3 regions of the Paenibacillus sp. FSL R10-2748 genome follow, and region 2 is predicted to be linked to each of the others. Evidence: riboswitches for the same ligand, from Rfam matches in the RefSeq annotation. Region 2 holds a riboswitch; each other region holds the start of a gene.
What was found. A riboswitch is a leader RNA that binds a small molecule or an ion and turns the genes downstream of it on or off. The one in region 2 is predicted to bind cyclic di-AMP.
Positions count from the first base shown of each region.

Region 1: linked by a shared signal. The riboswitch ahead of NSS66_RS25400 (3D domain-containing protein) and the one ahead of NSS66_RS04700 (hypothetical protein) in region 2 are both predicted to bind cyclic di-AMP.
Region 3: linked by a shared signal. The riboswitch ahead of NSS66_RS06815 (3D domain-containing protein) and the one ahead of NSS66_RS04700 (hypothetical protein) in region 2 are both predicted to bind cyclic di-AMP.

Region 1 covers NZ_JBBOTK010000013.1:80,977-86,916, forward strand. The annotation lists gene rnmV (ribonuclease M5) at 1-459, opposite strand, end outside; gene NSS66_RS25400 (3D domain-containing protein) at 606-1,754, opposite strand; cyclic di-AMP (ydaO/yuaA leader) riboswitch at 2,026-2,309, opposite strand; gene NSS66_RS25405 (TatD family hydrolase) at 2,511-3,281, opposite strand; gene NSS66_RS25410 (HD domain-containing protein) at 3,324-4,607, opposite strand; gene NSS66_RS25415 (AbrB/MazE/SpoVT family DNA-binding domain-containing protein) at 4,939-5,193, shown strand; gene rsmI (16S rRNA (cytidine(1402)-2'-O)-methyltransferase) at 5,318-5,940, opposite strand, start outside.
Region 2 covers NZ_JBBOTK010000001.1:988,364-994,303, reverse strand. The annotation lists gene NSS66_RS04715 (urease accessory protein UreF) at 1-360, opposite strand, end outside; tRNA gene NSS66_RS04710 (tRNA-Leu) at 624-706, shown strand; gene NSS66_RS04705 (glutathione peroxidase) at 851-1,336, opposite strand; cyclic di-AMP (ydaO/yuaA leader) riboswitch at 1,803-1,975, shown strand; gene NSS66_RS04700 (hypothetical protein) at 2,091-2,486, shown strand; gene NSS66_RS26805 (potassium-transporting ATPase subunit F) at 2,670-2,747, shown strand; gene kdpA (potassium-transporting ATPase subunit KdpA) at 2,899-4,575, shown strand; gene kdpB (potassium-transporting ATPase subunit KdpB) at 4,613-5,940, shown strand, end outside.
Region 3 covers NZ_JBBOTK010000002.1:99,779-105,718, forward strand. The annotation lists gene NSS66_RS06795 (DUF350 domain-containing protein) at 1-64, opposite strand, end outside; gene NSS66_RS06800 (PspA/IM30 family protein) at 196-864, opposite strand; gene NSS66_RS06805 (NADH:flavin oxidoreductase/NADH oxidase) at 952-1,974, opposite strand; gene NSS66_RS06810 (polysaccharide deacetylase family protein) at 2,280-3,086, shown strand; gene NSS66_RS06815 (3D domain-containing protein) at 3,285-3,953, opposite strand; cyclic di-AMP (ydaO/yuaA leader) riboswitch at 3,960-4,128, opposite strand; gene NSS66_RS06820 (amino acid ABC transporter ATP-binding protein) at 4,363-5,085, opposite strand; gene NSS66_RS06825 (ABC transporter substrate-binding protein/permease) at 5,072-5,940, opposite strand, start outside.

The sequences.
Region 1 (5,940 bases), on a different contig from region 2:
CTTTCCGTTACAATAACCAATACCCAGCACATTCCCTAAGGCCATACGGCGTGCAGCAGCATTGGGATGGGTGATGAGTCCAGCATCAATCAGGTCCGCCCACTCAATCAGCGGGTCGGCGCCTTCCACTGTCGTATGGACCCGTGCAAGAGCGTGTCTGATCGCTTCCGGTGAGGCATTCTCCACGCCAATATCTCCTTTACGCGTCGCTTCTGCCTCGGGTATAAAGGCCTGCTTGCAGCCGGGTACCTTGGAAGCGATAATCTTACGGATGCGCTCCCCTGCATGATCGGGATCGGTTAAAATGATGACCCCCCGCCGCTCCTGCGCCAATGCAATTTTACGCAGCGTCATTTTATTAATGGCGGAGCCGCCAGTTTCTATCGTATCCGCTTCAACAGCGCGGCGAATGGCCACCGTATCATCCCGGCCCTCTACCACGATCACTTCCTTGATCATTTGCGTTTCCCTCCACTGCTACACAGCAAGCTATATTTATCTTTCCCTGCTTTTGAAAACAAAATAAGAAGAGGATATCCTCTTCTTAGCATGGCATAACTATGTTGTTAATACTATCGCATTGCCCTCAACATACACAACCTGTTTTAGTTGATTTCAGGCTTTACCGGTCCGATAACATAAACGGTTTTACCGTGCTTACGACCAAATTGGTTGGCTCGGCTCAAACTCTCATAATACACATCGATTTTGTGGCCTTTAATCGCGCCACCGGTATCCTCCGCACGGCGGAAGCCCACCCCTTCGATATACACCCACCAGCCGATTGGAATTACACTCGGATCGACCGCGATGGTGCGTCCTTCCGTGACACGTGCGCCGGATGCAGTACGTGTACCGATACCTGGCTCCTGTGAGGAATACGCCGTCATGGAGACATTTTGTAAAACTTTGCTATATTTAAAATTGACGCCTGCTTTACGGACAGCACTGCCCGAACTAACCGTTGTTGCCTTAACCGCATCATTGGGACCGACGGAAGCAGCCAGAACGACCGGTTTTTTCTTCGTTCCTACTGCAATGACTTTATCCACACGGTTCTGTGCAACCTCCTTGTTAACCAGCTGTTTGGATACCAACTTTCCATCATGATATACCTTTTGAACGTGCTGGACGACCACACCCGATTTGCCGCTTTGAATGACCCGATTATCGCCTTTATAAAGACTCGGATCGGCCGTTTTGATGACCTGATAAGGCACCTGTTTTTTCTGTTCGACCTGCTGTTTCTTCACACGGACGATTTTTATGTCCATGTTAGACGAAACAGAGGCATCCAACGCAGGATAAACTTTATCCGTTGATGATAATTTATAGCCCGAGGTACGAATGGCACCTTCTACTGTATTTTCTGTTGTGTACAGCTTTTTCGTCTCATTGCCTGAAGATACTTTGACTTGATTGGCACGTTTAATGACTACGCGATCGCCATCCTGTATTGCTCCATTTAGCGGCATGGAAACTGTATCATGCGGCTGAAGTGAAATGGAATGCTCGCTCAGCAAATCTTGAAGCTTGGATTCCCGGGTTTCTACCGCAGACGCCTTGCCATCGATGACAAAAAAGACTTGTTTTTTAGATTGCGTGTACATCAGAATTGAAATCATAATCGTTAGCGCGATTAGAAATATAGCAACCAAAGCAGCCTGGCGCACATTCTCTTGCTTCCAACGCAATACGTAAGACATGCTGGATGAGCGTGACTCATGGGTATCCTTTTTTTGGAAAATGCCCATTTCCTCCGTCCTCCTTACATAGCCCGCCGTCTGGAGTAAGACATAGTTGAGATTTGACGTGACTATAACAGATTTTCTACAAGACAAGCCCAAACTGCGACTGTCCTGCACCATGTACCCGTCTTCGCGGCATGCTGTCCTCCCCTGTTTAACCACAGTATGATGACAGATTTTCTTTTATTCACAACAAAAAAAGCCAGAGAAAGAGACTAGAGAGCTCTTTCGTGGCTTCCGGCATGTGTGAATATGCGGGAAAACTCATGCACGAGATGGCTTCTCTCTTGTTACGCTTACGGGGTTAGCTGTCGGGTTCGGACGTAGAGAGTCGCCCTAGCTTGGGTCAACCGCTCATGGCGGTCGCCTTCACATTCACCCCGAAGACCCAGAAAGAAATCGAAATACGGCTCCTCCACCTATTCAATCCCATCCGGGGAAAGAATTTCGGTCGAGCCGGCCTGGCGGAAGAGACGTTCCCTTCTTGCACATATGCCGGACGTACTGTAAGCCATATCGGTTCCCCCGTTCCCTGTAAAAGGGACTCAGCGAGACTGGTTCATGAAATGACTTGTTGATGTTTACATTCAAACAACAATTCACTGAAAAGATGATATCCTGTTTCTATGCATGTTGTAAAGCAGGTTTCAAGTACATTTTTTAAAATATTCGGTTAAAATATTGTAATATTCTCGAGTTTCCTGCAACAAATTCATGATTAGCTTCGTCTATCTCTTTATTTTGATCGATTTCTTCACTTTTTCATTGAATGTCAAATCGTTCCAGGGCATTTTGGGTCGTTATTGACACTAATTCCTCCACTGTAATCCCTTTGATTTGGGCTGCAGCCTCTGCTACCAGTCTCACATGTGCAGACTCATTTCGCTTCCCACGAAACGGATGAGGCGTCAGATAGGGAGCATCAGTTTCAATGAGCAGACGGTCCAGCGGCACCTGTGCGAGCACCTCTTTTGGCTGCTTGGCATTTTTGAACGTTATTGGACCACCAAAGGAAAGGTGAAATCCCATATCCAGCACCATTTTGGCTGTCTCCCAGCTACCCGAAAAGGAGTGCATGACTCCTCCAATCTCACTCGCTTTTTCCTCGCGCAATATCCTAACAATATCTTCATGTGCATCCCGGTTATGAATAACAATGGGCATTTTGAGCTCACGAGCCAGACCAATTTGATTTCGAAACACCCGATGCTGCACATCCTTCGGTGATGTATCCCAATAATAATCCAGACCGATCTCTCCGATGGCTACAACCTTTTTATGACTGCATAACGATGCAATCCATTCTAGATCGCCCTCCTGCATTGTAATAGCATCCTGCGGATGCCATCCAACTGCCGCATAAATAAAATCATACGTCTCGGCCAATTTCATAGTGGATGGAATGGTCTCACGATTAAATCCGATATTGATCATCCGTGTTACTCCTGATTCGACAGCACGTGCTATAACTTCTTCACGATCTTCGTCAAATTGTGGCGCATCCAAGTGAGTATGAGTGTCGAATAAATCCAAGGTTTACATCTCCTTTTTTTACTTACATTTCTATATAGTTGTCTATTCTTTGACAAAATAATTCCTTATTTCGGCAGGAAGCCTGTCTTTTACCGCGTTCAATTTATTCTGGGGAAAATACATATGATATTTTCCTCGGTGAATACCACTTATTGAGCGCACAATTTCCGAAACTTCGGATATTTCACTCACCTCGCCCTGACGTCCAAGCAGTAAAATCTGGTTGTCCGTCGAGCCACCCTGCCGAAACACATCATAAGGAAGATCTGTCGGAAAATCAATTTCAAAATCATATTCAGGGTGCAAACCAGCCTCTTTCAAAGCTTCTCTAATACTGTCAATGGTATCTGTATCCATATTTTCAATCTCTACATATTTATACAATCTACGGTCCATAAAACGGCTGCTCAAATCACTTAAAATCTCGTCCTTTTCTCGTTTCCACTGGCTAAATACGGTCTGGATTAATGACTCGTCGAGCATCAGATATTGCTCTACTGTAAGCTCTCCTTTCAACAGATCCGGCAGCGGGTCCAGCAGAAAACCAAACTCATATCCGTTTTTAAACAATTCCTTTGCTCGCTTGAAAATTTTACGTAAAAGGATTTCCGAGCTGCGTGTTACAGGATGAAAATAAATTTGCCAATACATCTGGTAGCGTGACATTAAATAATCTTCTACTGCATGCATGCCTGATTCCTTCACAACAATTCTCCCATTATGAGGACGTAGCAGTCGTAAAATACGATCCAAATCAATTGTGCCGTAGTTGACACCTGTCGAATGAGCATCCCGCAACAAATAATCCATACGGTCAGCATCTAGCGGACTGGTTACCAAGTTGACAACGATTGGCTTATCATACGTTTTGGCTATAACCGCAGCCACCTTTTGTGGAAGCTTGTCGTCGACTTGCCGTAGCACAGCGTTGATCTTCGTGTCTCCCAGTACAATGCGGCATGTCCAATCCTCATGGTTCATATGAAAGGCTTCCTCAATTGAATGAGAAAATGGGCCATGCCCCACATCATGCAATAGGGCTGCACACAGAGCAACCAGCCTTTCCTCCTTCGGCCAATCTGGGAAATCTCCACGTTCAAATTGAGAAATAATACGTCTCGTAATCTCATATACGCCCAATGAATGTGAAAAACGGCTATGCTCCGCTCCATGAAACGTAAGATACGATGTGCCTAACTGCCGTATGCGCCGTAAACGTTGGAACTCTGGCGTGTTGATCAACCGCCATATCACAGTATCCTGAACATGGATGTAATTATGTACCGGGTCTTTAAAAACTTTTTCTTCACTGAGTGGCTGGTGCAAGATATCAGCTCCTTTAATATTCGGAATAATGGATTAAAATACAATAAAATCCTAAATGATTTCCCTCATTCGACATTCTTTGTCGTAATATGTCGAATTATAGTTTTTCGACATTTCCAAATCGACAAACTGAATAAATCATCAATAAGATAAGGCAATACACATGAGTAAAGGTCTTTAATCTAAATACTTTTGCATAATCAGACTGTTACTACATTTTTAAGGTTGACTGTTTTGGGAATCGTTGGTATAGTAAATATCAGAAAAGAGAAAATTTTGTCGAATCATGACACTTATATTATTTTAAACGGCGAGAGGAGCCTGATTTATTATGATGAAATCCACTGGTATTGTAAGAAAAGTTGACGAGCTCGGACGTGTTGTTATTCCAATCGAATTGCGTCGTACCCTGGGAATCGGAGAGAAAGACGCTTTGGAAATTTATGTTGATGGCGAACGCATCATGCTTAAAAAATACGAGCCTGCTTGTATCTTCTGCGGCAATGCTGAGAACGTAATTTACTTCAAAGGGAAAATTGTTTGCCAAGATTGCATTTCTGAAATCCCAACACCTGTGACAAACTGAGAATTTTAGTATATAATAGACTTATCAGATATTGTTAATTCTAACCTTTTTCATATATACTCCTTGTTGCCTTCCACGGTTTGAACCCAACCGTTGGAAGGCCCTTTTTTGTTTAGACAGATATTCATAAGAGTGCGTTGTAAACATCTCTCTTGGAGATTGAACGATCTGTGGCTGTACGCTTCATTGCATCCTTACGTGTAAGTCCCTCTGCCTCGTAATGTGCGACGTGGGACTCCAAAGATAAGGACTGCCACCACGCCTGACGTTCCTGTTCCTCTTCCTCTTCGTCTTTTCCTTCAACCACCAGGCAATATTCACCAATCGGTGGATTTCCCTCTAGTCTAGCAAGGCATTGCTCCACGGTTCCCCGAACCCATTCCTCATGCAGCTTGGTCAGCTCACGCGCAAGCACCACTTTGCGTGAACCTAATGTTTCCTTCAACACCATCAATGTCTTCACAATGCGATGAGGCGATTCATAAAAAATAATTGTGCCGTGAGATACCTGAAACGATAGCAACAGCTTCTCTAGATCCTTTTTCTCCCGTGGTGGAAAGCCAGCGAAGGTGAACCTTTCTGTATCCAGTCCTGAGGCAATTAAAGCCGATAGTGCCGCATTTGCTCCTGGGATAGGAATGACGCTAATTTCCGCTTCCAGTGCCAGCTTGACCAGATCCGAACCAGGGTCAGAAATGGCCGGTAGACCTGCATCGCTAACCAGTGCCAAATTTTTTCCTTCTATTA
Region 2 (5,940 bases):
GAGTATGCATTCCAACTGGTCAAATTCAAGCCAAGGATAAAGAGCCTTAGCGAGCTTGAGCAGACGCTGACCGGATAGACGAAACTCCTTCACATGCTGCCAGGAGGGACGTTGGGTATGCAGCATCTTATCAATGAGGGCGATCCGCCAACTGTCATTCTGCTGGATGGCGACATACAGACTTTTGATAGCCATGCCGTCAACGGTTGTAAATTGAGGATACAAATCATCCAGCATGTAATGTTCCAGGTCTTGTAGACTGTTCAAATGTCCGTTACGCGATAGTTTCTCCAGTCCGTTAAAACGGGTGAAGCCACCAACAGGTAGGGAAGGGTCCAACAATAATGCATAGTTCAGCAAGCGGTTGCCTTTATGCAAGGTGGTTCGCCTCCTCGAAGTGAATCCTTATGTTATGTTATTTTACTTTTTACTTGGGGATAACGAAAAATATTCGAAATATATGTAATATATATTTACATTTAAATAGCTTTTGTGTCAAATTAAATATTCTTATCGCTCATATATGTTAGTTAAAATAACGTATAAAATAATTATTATATTTTTGTTTACAAATAGTTGATGAGAGAGTATAATAAATCTGTTGCCTCATTACATTATGATTTGCGGTCGTGGTGGAATGGCAGACACGCTATCTTGAGGGGGTAGTGGGCGTACGCCCGTGGAGGTTCGAGTCCTCTCGACCGCATTATATGCAAGACTCAGTTAAAAAAGCATCCTGACACGGTTTACGTGAAGGGATGCTTTTTTTGTTAAGCATTTTTCGTTATATCCTTTAGCCACAGAAGCAACGGTAGACAATAGGTCGTTTATTAACTGATAAAGAAGGATGTCAGTTTTGCTGCAAAAGCTTCTCTATATCTCCCGCCAGCTTATCTGGAGTGGTTTGCGGTGCATAGCGCTTAAATACGTTACCTTCTCGTGTAATTAAGAATTTAGTAAAATTCCATTTGATCGCTTTGGACCCTAATACCCCCGGAGCAGTTTGGGTCAGGTAACGAAATAAGGGGTGCGCTTGATCGCCATTGACATCTGTCTTGGCGAACATCGGAAAGGTAACACCATAATTGATCTGGCAAAACTCGGAAATCTCCTCGCTGGAACCTGGCTCTTGTTTGGCAAATTGGTTGCTGGGAAATCCCAAAATTTCGAGCCCCTGTTCATGGTACTGGTCATATAGCTCTTGTAGCGCTTTGTATTGGGGGGTTAACCCACATTTGCTGGCAGTGTTCACGATAAGCAGAACGTTCCCTTCATATGTGGATAACGGAATTTGTTTCCCTTGCAGGGTGTGCGCATCATATTCATAAACGGTCATAGTATCTCTCCTTATTCAATATTCAGCAATTAAATTGTAAGCAATTAAAAGCAAGGTTGCAAGTCTGGAAAAGCTGTATCAAGCCTTTAGCCGCTGTAAAATCGTATTTTGTTCAAAACAGTAAATCGCACCGCAAATGGAGCGAATTAAGGTGTTTCTTCTTATAAAAGCGGGTTCAATCGGTGTTTAGCTGGTACATATAGCGTATTTTCTTCTCTTTTTACAAAAAAAGGCCAAAAACGCTCTACCCTACGCCAATATTGACATGCTTGTCATTTTCAAAAAGGGATGAAAAACAGAGATTGAATGAGCTGTGAGAAGCATAGTTGCATTGTAAGCGCTATTATTAATATCCTAGGCTCTAAAGGCCGATTTATAACCCCGCAGTTGAGCTTTACAGTCTTCCATGCGCGGGTGTATGATTCAAGACGTAATTTCAAATTAACTTGAATGAAGCAACAACGAAATGTCTATAGCGCTGAATTTTGCAGTTGCAAAAGCGGGGGAACCAATCGAGATTGTACGGCTTCGGAAGCCGTGTGTCTCATGGGGTGAATTTTCAGGTCAAGTGCCAGAAATAGGGCGACTCTCACGTCCGAATCCGACAGCTAACCTCGTAAGCGTACAGGGAGAGGCAACAAACCGCCGTGTGCAGCCATGGTTTATTTTATCATGGATATGTAAGAAGCCGGAGGAAAGCCTTTTTCCTTCGGCTTCTTTTTGTTGTCTTTTTATACCGGGAGAGGAGCTACTGATGGAAGGTCGGTTAATTATTGTCACTGCACCGAATGAAGCGGGCAGAAGTTTTGTGAAATTGCTTATTTTCAAAAAATTGGCGTTTGCAGTTCTCACGAATAGCGCCCAGGAGGAACGACAGCTCAAAAAAATGGGTGTGGAGCACATTGTCCGCATCAATACCATGCAAGCGGGAAAATGGAATTTTCCAAAAAAAGAAATTGGTAGTGTGTATTTGTTCGAGAACAGCTTGAATCTGACGTGCCGTTTCCTGCAAATATGTCGGCCGCTAACATCGGAATCGATCTATGTTATTACGCACGGCTGTAATCCACAAGGAATTTATCGGGGATTGGGAGCGGATCATGTGATCTACACATTGAACGGAGAGGTGGGTTTTCTGCTGAACGGATAAGCACTTATAACATAGTTGTTTTATGATTTTATGATCAAATAAGAATGGCGATCTGAGGACCGATACGGAGGGTATAAACATGATGGATATATACATGCTGCTCGTCATGGCTGTGAGTTATGGAGTGATACTGCTGTTTGTACGCTGGTGTGATGCGCAGACCTCTAAAGGAGGACGAAGAGGATGATCGTTATACTTGGGCTTACGGCTATTGTGTTTATGTATTTAATCTACGCACTCCTGAACCCTGAAAAGTTCTAGTCAGCTATAGGGGATAGAGCGGGCGGGAACAACAGATCTGAATATTAAGCATCATAGGTAGCGGGTTTTCGCAAACGTGTGCACACAATTGGTGCTCTGGAAGCAGATCTGTTGTTCCAAACGCAGGAGCATTTTGAAGGAGGAATAAAGGATGGAGCTGCTTCAAATTGGAATTGTGATCGTCATATTGCTGCTCTTGGTAAAGCCAGTGGGCACCTATATGTATCATGTATTCTCGAATGAACCCAATCGGACGGATCGGATTTTTGGCGGAACAGAAAAGCTGATTTATAAGATTGTAGGATTGAAGAAGCTGGAGAGCATGCGTTGGACTACGTATGTTATGAGTTTCATTGCAACGAATGTCGTGCTTGTGGCGATCAGCTACTTGCTGTTGCGTTTACAGGGAATGCTTCCTGGTAATCCGGCTGGAAACAGTAATATGGAAGCATCACTAGCTTTTAATACGGTAATCAGCTTTATGACGAATACGAATCTCCAACATTATAGCGGAGAAAGCGGGCTTACGTATCTGACACAGATGGCGTTCGTCACGATGATGATGTTCACTTCGGCTGCTTCCGGTTTTGCGGTTGCTGCGGCTTTTATGAGAGGATTGACGCGGCGCGGTGAAGGGATGGGCAATTTCTTTCAAGATTTTATTAAAGCCATTATAAGGATTTTCCTGCCGCTGGCCTTTGTGCTTACGCTGGTGCTGGTTGGATTGAAGGTACCACAGACGCTACAGCCTACGGCGGATCTTACGACGCTGAGCGGAACACAGCAGCAGATTTCTATGGGGCCCATTGCTTCTCTGGAGTCCATCAAGCATTTGGGGACGAATGGAGGCGGTTATGCGGGAGCTAACTCTGCGCATCCTTTTGAAAATCCAAGTCCTTGGACGAACGTGCTGGAAATTTTGGCAATGTGGATAATGCCGGCTTCGTTGCCGTATACCTTTGGATTGTTTGCCCGTAATCGTAAGCAGGGCTGGATTATTTTTAGCTCCATGATGGTATTGTTTCTTATTTTTCTATCTATTACGTACGTGTCTGAAAAGACAGGTAACCCGTTAATCCAGACACTGGGTGTGGATGCTTCTCAAGGAAGCATGGAAGGGAAAGAGGTTCGTTTCGGCATTGGACAATCGGCTTTATTCACTGCGGTCACAACAGCGGCAACGACAGGTTCGGTCAATAATATGCATGATACACTAACCCCACTGGGTGGCATGGCTGCTTTGGGAGAAATGATGCTAAACGTCATTTTTGGCGGCAAGGGTGTCGGGCTGATGAATATGCTGATGTATGCGATTCTGGGTGTGTTTATATGCGGACTGATGGTCGGGAGAACTCCGGAATTTATGGGAAGGAAAATTGAAGGCAAGGAAATGAAGCTGATCGCGATTGCCATTTTGGTACATCCGTTCCTCATTCTCGCCCCAACTGCGCTTGCGTTTATGAGTCATTGGGGATACGACGCGGTCACTAACCCTGGCTATCACGGGTTGACTCAGGTGCTCTATGAATATGCGTCATCTGCTGCAAATAACGGTTCGGGATTTGAAGGTCTTTCGGATAACAACGTATTCTGGAACATGACAACGGGGCTGGTTATGTTCTTCGGACGATATGTATCTATGATTGCATTGTTGGCTGTGGCGGCTTCATTGAATGCCAAAGCACCGACTCCGGTGACGACGGGGACACTGCGTACGGACAACAAGTTATTTGGAGCCATTCTGATCGGGGTCGTGCTGCTGATTGGTGCGTTGACCTTTTTACCCGTTATCGTATTGGGACCTGTTGCTGAATTTTTGACCATGTGAAGAAGAAAATGAGAATGGATGAACGGGGTGTTTGATCATGAAGGAACAACGCAAACACATGCTGGACAGAAGCATCTTGAAGCATGCGATCAAGGATAGCTTTATAAAATTAAATCCGATGATTATGATGAAGAATCCTGTCATGTTCGTCGTGGAGATCGGTACATTGGTCGTGCTGCTAATGTTACTGCTTCCCGGTTATTTTGGAACTGGCAAGGAAATGGGCTTTAACCTGGCCGTGTTTGTTATTCTGTTGTTTACGTTGCTTTTTGCTAATTTTGCCGAAGCGCTCGCGGAGGGGCGGGGTAAGGCACAAGCTGCCTCTTTAAAAAAATCCAAGCAGGATACGCAAGCTAACAAGCTCATCGGGAATGACATTCAGGTGGTTAGCTCAACCGAATTGCGTAAGGGGGACGTGGTTATTGTCTCCCAGGGCGAAATGATCCCAAGCGATGGTGAGGTCATTGAAGGTCTGGCTTCGGTGGATGAATCTGCAATTACGGGCGAATCGGCTCCGGTCATCAAGGAATCGGGTGGTGATTTTTGCTCGGTAACCGGCGGGACGCGAGTGGTTAGTGACCGGATTAAGGTGCGGATTACGACAGAGCCGGGCGAGACATTTATTGATAAAATGATTTCGCTCGTGGAAGGCGCACAGCGGCAAAAAACGCCGAATGAGATTGCACTGAACACTTTGCTGATTAGCTTAACGATTATTTTTCTAATTGTAGTGGTTACGCTGGCGCCGATTGCCCGTCATTTTAACATTGATTTGCCTGTTCCTGTGCTGATTTCGTTGCTAGTCTGTCTGATTCCAACCACGATTGGAGGACTGCTGTCAGCCATCGGGATTGCCGGTATGGACCGGGTCACCCAGTTTAACGTGCTGGCCATGTCAGGCAAGGCGGTAGAAGCTTCTGGGGATATCAACACGATGATTTTGGATAAAACAGGTACAATCACCTTTGGGAACCGAATGGCGAGTGAATTCGTGCCTGTAGAGGGCGTGGAGAAGGCAAAGTTAGTGAAGTGGGCAGCGATTAGCTCTATGAAGGATGAGACGCCAGAGGGTCGCTCGGTTCTCGAATTGATGCGCAAACAGGAGCATACGCTGGATGCATCCTTGGCAGCAGGTGGAACCTTTATCGAATTCAAGGCGGAGACCCGGATGAGTGGTCTGGATCTGGCCGATGGACGAAAGGTACGCAAAGGCGCGGTGGATTCTGTTCGGCAATGGATCGTCTCGCAAAACGGCAGTGTTCCAGCCGATCTGGAGGAAAAAGCGAATCAGGTAGCCTCTGAAGGAGGTACACCGCTGGCAGTCGCGCTGGATGATCAGATATACGGCATTATTTATCTGAAGGA
Region 3 (5,940 bases), on a different contig from region 2:
AGATCAAAATTGCCCCCGCACCAGTCCATACAAGCATTGCTTTCATCGTTTCTAAAAAATGCATTTCATACCATCCTCCACATCTTCTTGACCTTCATATAATGTTTTACGCCTCCAGGCAGGGAAAAGCGAAGGAGAAAACGTTTCTCCTTCGCTTCCTGAGCAATCACCCTTGGCGGCACTGCTAAAATGTTCTTATTTATTTTCGTATTGCTTCAACAAAGCGGCAAGCTCATCGTCCACGGCGCTTTTCTTATCCAGCTCCTTGAACTCCTCATCCAACGATTTTTCCTTAGAAGACATTTCGTTGCTCGCTTCGGCACGTGCTTCTGCTTGCAGCATTTTTTCTTCCATACGCTTCAATCCGGCAGTTGCCGTATCAGAGCTAAAACCGTTCATAGCTTTGTTAATTTCAGTTTGCGCTTTAGCTGCATTATAACGAGCAACCAGTGTCTCGCGCTTGTTTTTCATTTCTGTCAGCTGTCTGCGCATTTCATCCAGCTTGCCACGCAGGTTATCGGCTGCAGCTTTGTTCTGTTCGTAACCAGCTTTGAACTCATTCATTTTTTGTTCAGCAGATTTCTTTTCTTCCAGCGCGCGACGAGCCAGATCTACATTTTGTGCTTTTGCAGCGGTATGTGCCTGTTCTTCGCGTTTCTTTACCAAAGCAGCCTGTTCTTCGTATTGCTGTTTGAATCTCTTTTCAATAGCAATTTGAGCGGCTACCGCTTTCTCTGCATCTTCCAGGTCCTCTTGCATATCACGAATGTATTGATCCGTCATTTTAATTGGATCTTCTGCCTTGTCAATAATGGCGTTAATGTTGGACATCGTAAGATCTCTTAATCGTTTGAAAATAGACATGTGAAGTTCCTCCTAGAGTTGAATGCTTAAATTTTAAGCTCTGTACACATGTTTACGCAAGCTTTGCAAAGAGGGTTTCAAAAATATCTAAAAGCCGCGCAAATAAGGCTCTGGGATGTCGGCCTGTACTTTTAGCTCCCGCGATGCATGCAACGCCCAATAGGGATCACGCAGCATGGCACGGCCTATTGCTACCAGATCAGCTTCTTTCTGCTGAACAACCCGACGGGCGTCCTCATAATCATCCAGTAAGCCAACAGCAATTACAGGTACATTCAGCTTTTCACGGATGGTATGAGCCAAATCCACCTGATAGCCGGCACGCGCAGACGGGCCTCCGCCAGAACCAATCGGACCCTCACCACCAGAAGAGATATGGAAAATGTCCACACCCGCATCACGATATCGTTCCCCTACGCCTGTTATGTATTCCACATTATATCCATCCTCGACGTATTCTTTGGCAGAAATCCGCATAAGCACAGGCATATCAGCAGGAAGAACCTCTTTAACAGCATGTATGACCTCAACACCGAACAGTGACAAATCCTGCCCATATTCATCTTCTCTGGCATTTGTTAAAGGCGAATGAAATTGATGGATCAGATAGCCGTGAGCGCCATGTATCTCGACCGTGTCAAAACCTGCTTCCACCGCGCGGCGCGCGCCTTCTTTGTATGCCTGAACCAGTTCCCTGACTTCAGCTGTCTTTAAGGCGTGCGGCTCTTTAAAGCGTTCGCTAAAAGGAATCGAGGAAGGACCCACAGGTTGCTCAGCATCTTCAGCCTTGCGTCCAGCGTGGCCTAGTTGAATGCCAATTTTGGCACCATACTTGTGAACTTCCTCTACAATCTTACGATATGCAGGAATATGTTCGTCACTCCAAATACCCAAATCACGATCTGTAATACGTCCATCTGGATGGACCGCTGTCATTTCCACAATAATAAGTCCAGTGCCTCCTACTGCCCGGCTCACATAATGGACATGATGCCAATCCGTTGGATTTCCGTCCTTGGCCTCCACGCTGTATTGGCACATCGGGGGCATGACAATCCGATTTTTTAAAGAAAGCCCCTTTAATTGATAAGGAGTAAACAAGTCGGTCACTTTTATCCATCCTTCCTTCAATTCCATGTCTGTATAATTATGAATTGCATCCCCATTATACACCAGCTGTCACGGTATACCGAATTCGTTGTAAGGCTAAAACTTGCGAAAATGCTCCTGTTTTCGGTCATGTTTAAGAGAATATGTACGTTTAGCTCCATCATCTTCATTGATAATCGTTTCATCGTGGACTTCTTTCCAGTCGTTTATGAGCCGAACTTGGTAACCAGCATATTTTTAATAGGACAGGTACATAATAGTCGAGAGCACCACTAGGTATCACTGCACGGAAAGGGGGGATACATATGCCGTACAGGGGAGTGTTGCCAGGCTTGGCACTGTTACTAGCATTTTCAAGTTTACCCGTTCACGCGGATGCGCCTCCCAACATCGGAACGCCCCATCCCAAGGAAGCAACTGTTGCTTCTTCTGTACAACAGAGCATAGATCGAGCAACTCCTACATTAGCAATGCTGCGAAAAAAACATGCGGACATTTTTAAAATGTGCGGCCCACACACCCGCCAAATTGCCCTAACCTTTGATGATGTGCCCGATTCTAGGTATACGCCGCAGGTTTTGGACGTATTACACGCCAATGGCATCAAAGCTACATTTTTCATCGTCGGTCACCGTGCGGAAAAGCATCCGGGGATCATACGCCGTATTATCCGTGAAGGCCATGCTATAGGAAACCATTCCTATACTCATCCGGATTTTAGGAAGGCCACACCAGAACGCTTTCGCAACCAGATTACAAAAACAGAACGTATTTTACAAGCCAGCGCAGGTTTTCGCCCCAAGTTGATTCGTCCACCCTACGGTGAAATCACGGAGCCTCAAATCCAGTGGGCACGTCGTCATGGCTACATGATTGTCAATTGGAATGTAGACTCTCTCGACTGGAAGGGACTAAGTAAAACACAAATTCAGCGCAATGTGATCCCAGCTACTGGGCCTGGCTCTATTATTTTAATGCACGCAGGTGGAGGTCAAAGTTCCAACTTGCAAGGCACTGTCCAAGCTCTGCCGGGTCTAATTCACTCTCTAAAAGCTAAGGGCTACAAATTTGTGACAGTCCCCCGGCTACTCCACACATCGGAACAGAAATAACCATATGTTTAGGATTGAGCTACAAGCTAAAGCAACGTAAAAAGGCTGTCTTACCAGCAGAAGTTTTCTGCTCGTCAAGACAGCCTTTTTTATGGATAGGACCTGATAAGAGTCTGACCTAGTTATATGCGGTAGGATACAGGCATTAAGTTTACATAATATATATTATGTTTAATTAAACCGTATATACGTATAATGCTATTTATCAATAACGTACAGCTTCACATTTTGAAATCCAAAGTCGTTCACAAATGATTTGTTGCCAGGAATAAAGATATCAATCCGTTTTCCTGTAATAGCGCTGCCCTGATCGCGAGCGACAGCTACAAAAGAATGATCCGGCAAACCTGGGTGGGAATAGCCTGTAACCAGCACTTTCGTGCCCATCGGAATGACGTTCGGGTCTACCGCAATTGTACCTAGTTTAAGTGGATTGCCGTAGTAGTCCACTGCTCCCCATTTACCATTCTCATCGGCTGCGGCAGAATACGCAGTAGCCTTAACGTCAACTATTTTGCTATAGTTAAATGTTTTGCCCCACGCTTCAATCGTTGGCCCCTCATTCGCTGGTGCTTTCTCCGTAAGAAGCTGAGGCTTCGAATCCGAAGCTGCATTCACACTTTTTTCACCAGGTACCTTAATTTGCAGACCTGCATATATATTGTTAGAGGCAATGTTTGGGTTCGCCTTCGTCAGCTCGTCCACTGATACTCCATAACGTTGAGCAAGCAAAAAGAAGGTATCGCCATCTTTGGCAGTATGAAGCGAAGCAGCATCCGCTACTCCAGCTGTCTGTGCCAGCCCTGCAATGGCTGCGGCAAGCACCGCAAATTTCATGGTTTTTCCAATATGTTTTAGATGTTTCAAAGATATGTACCTCCTCTGTTATGCCTGCGAAGTTAGCTGTCGGATTCGGACTCAGGAGAAGCCCTATGCTTGTGCAATTCACCCCTAGGCATATTCCATATCGTCTTATGACGTTTCGGAAAGACTGCCGTTGTTACGTCCCCCGCACTTCCCATAGTTTGGGCCCAGCATTCAGCGTTTGTCATAACCGCATGCTGTCCCGGTAAGTTTTGGCTTACTGCATAATATCACAATTTTGTAACCTTATCCGCATGAAAATGTTGGGAACCTTGAACATCATACTATACTCGTTACAATTTTGTCACCAAGAAATCGATATTTGTTACGAAAATATGGTGAAATGGTGACAAAAAAAGAAAAAGCCCTCCGTCAAACGGAGGGCTTTTTTATAGCTCATATCAGCACTTTCTTACAATACTTTGGCAAGAAAATCACGGGTGCGATCATGGCTTGGAGTACCAAATACCTGCTCTGGTGTACCTTGTTCCACAATTTGACCGTTATCCATAAAGATGATTCGATCGCCTACCTCGCGGGCAAAGCCCATTTCATGCGTCACGATTACCATGGTCATGCCGCCTTCGGCGAGCTTCTTCATTACATCCAGAACCTCTCCAACCATTTCAGGGTCCAATGCAGAAGTCGGCTCATCGAACAGCATTACGTGCGGCTGCATGGCCAAAGCACGCGCAATCGCAATACGTTGCTTCTGACCACCGGATAGCTGGTTCGGATAGGTATTCTTCTTATCCTCAAGCCCTACGGTACGCAGGAGTTCTAGCGCAATTTTTTCCGCTTCCTTCCCTGACTGTCTTCTAACCTGCGTTGGTGCTAGCGTCAGGTTCTGCAACACTGTTTTATGCGGGAACAGATTAAAATGCTGGAACACCATCCCCATCTTCTCCCGGGTTACATTAATATTATGACCACGAGCTGTAATCGGCTCGCCCTCAAACAAAATCTCCCCGTCCGTAGGCTGTTCTAGCAGATTCATGCAACGTAAAAACGTACTCTTCCCCGAACCGCTGGGACCGATGATGACGACGACTTCACCTTTGGCGATATCTATATCAATGCCTTTTAAAATCTCATTCTTGCCGAACGATTTACGCAGTTGTTTAACGGTGATCACTGGCTCTCAACTTCCTTTCCCATAAACCCAGCAGCTTAGACAAGCTGAATGTCATTACAAAATAAATAGCGGCTGCGATTACGAACGGACTTAATCCTTCGTAGGTAATGTTCTTAATGACTTGGGCCTGATACATAATATCCACCATCCCAATGGTCGAAATAATGGATGATTCTTTAATGATCGTAATAAACTCATTACCGATAGCAGGCAAAATAGATTTAAACGCTTGCGGTAAAATGACATGACGCATAGCTTTGCCTCGTCCCATACCCAATGAACGGGCAGCCTCCATCTGTCCACGGTCTACTGCCTGGATACCTGCACGGAAAATTTCAGCCAGATATGCCGAGCTATTCAGAGATAATGTGATTATACCAGACTGGAGTGGAGTAAAATTGACACCCAGCGTCAAAGCAACCCCGTAGTGAATAATCATGAGTTGCACCAGCATAGGTGTGCCACGCAGTATCTCTACATAAGTGGTACCTAACCACTCAATGATGCGTACTCCACTCATACGTAGCAAGGATATGATCAGACCAATGATGAATCCGAACAGTACTCCGAGCGCAGACAGCAACAAGGTGTAGCCGATACCCGTAGCGTATAAACTGCGGTATTTCCAAAAAATATCTACAATGTTATTAGAAGAAACCTGACGATCCGCAGAAAGTGCACTCGCTTCCGTGGAAAACTTCTCAATCGACCCGTCTGCTTTCAGGCGGGCCAACGTTTTATTTACAGAAGCAAGCAATTCTGCATTCCCTTTACGGATACCTACAGCTGTTTCTGCTCCCGCATCCTCAGGCACAGCCTTGGCAAGGGTTACGGTACCGTCTAACGTGTATCCTT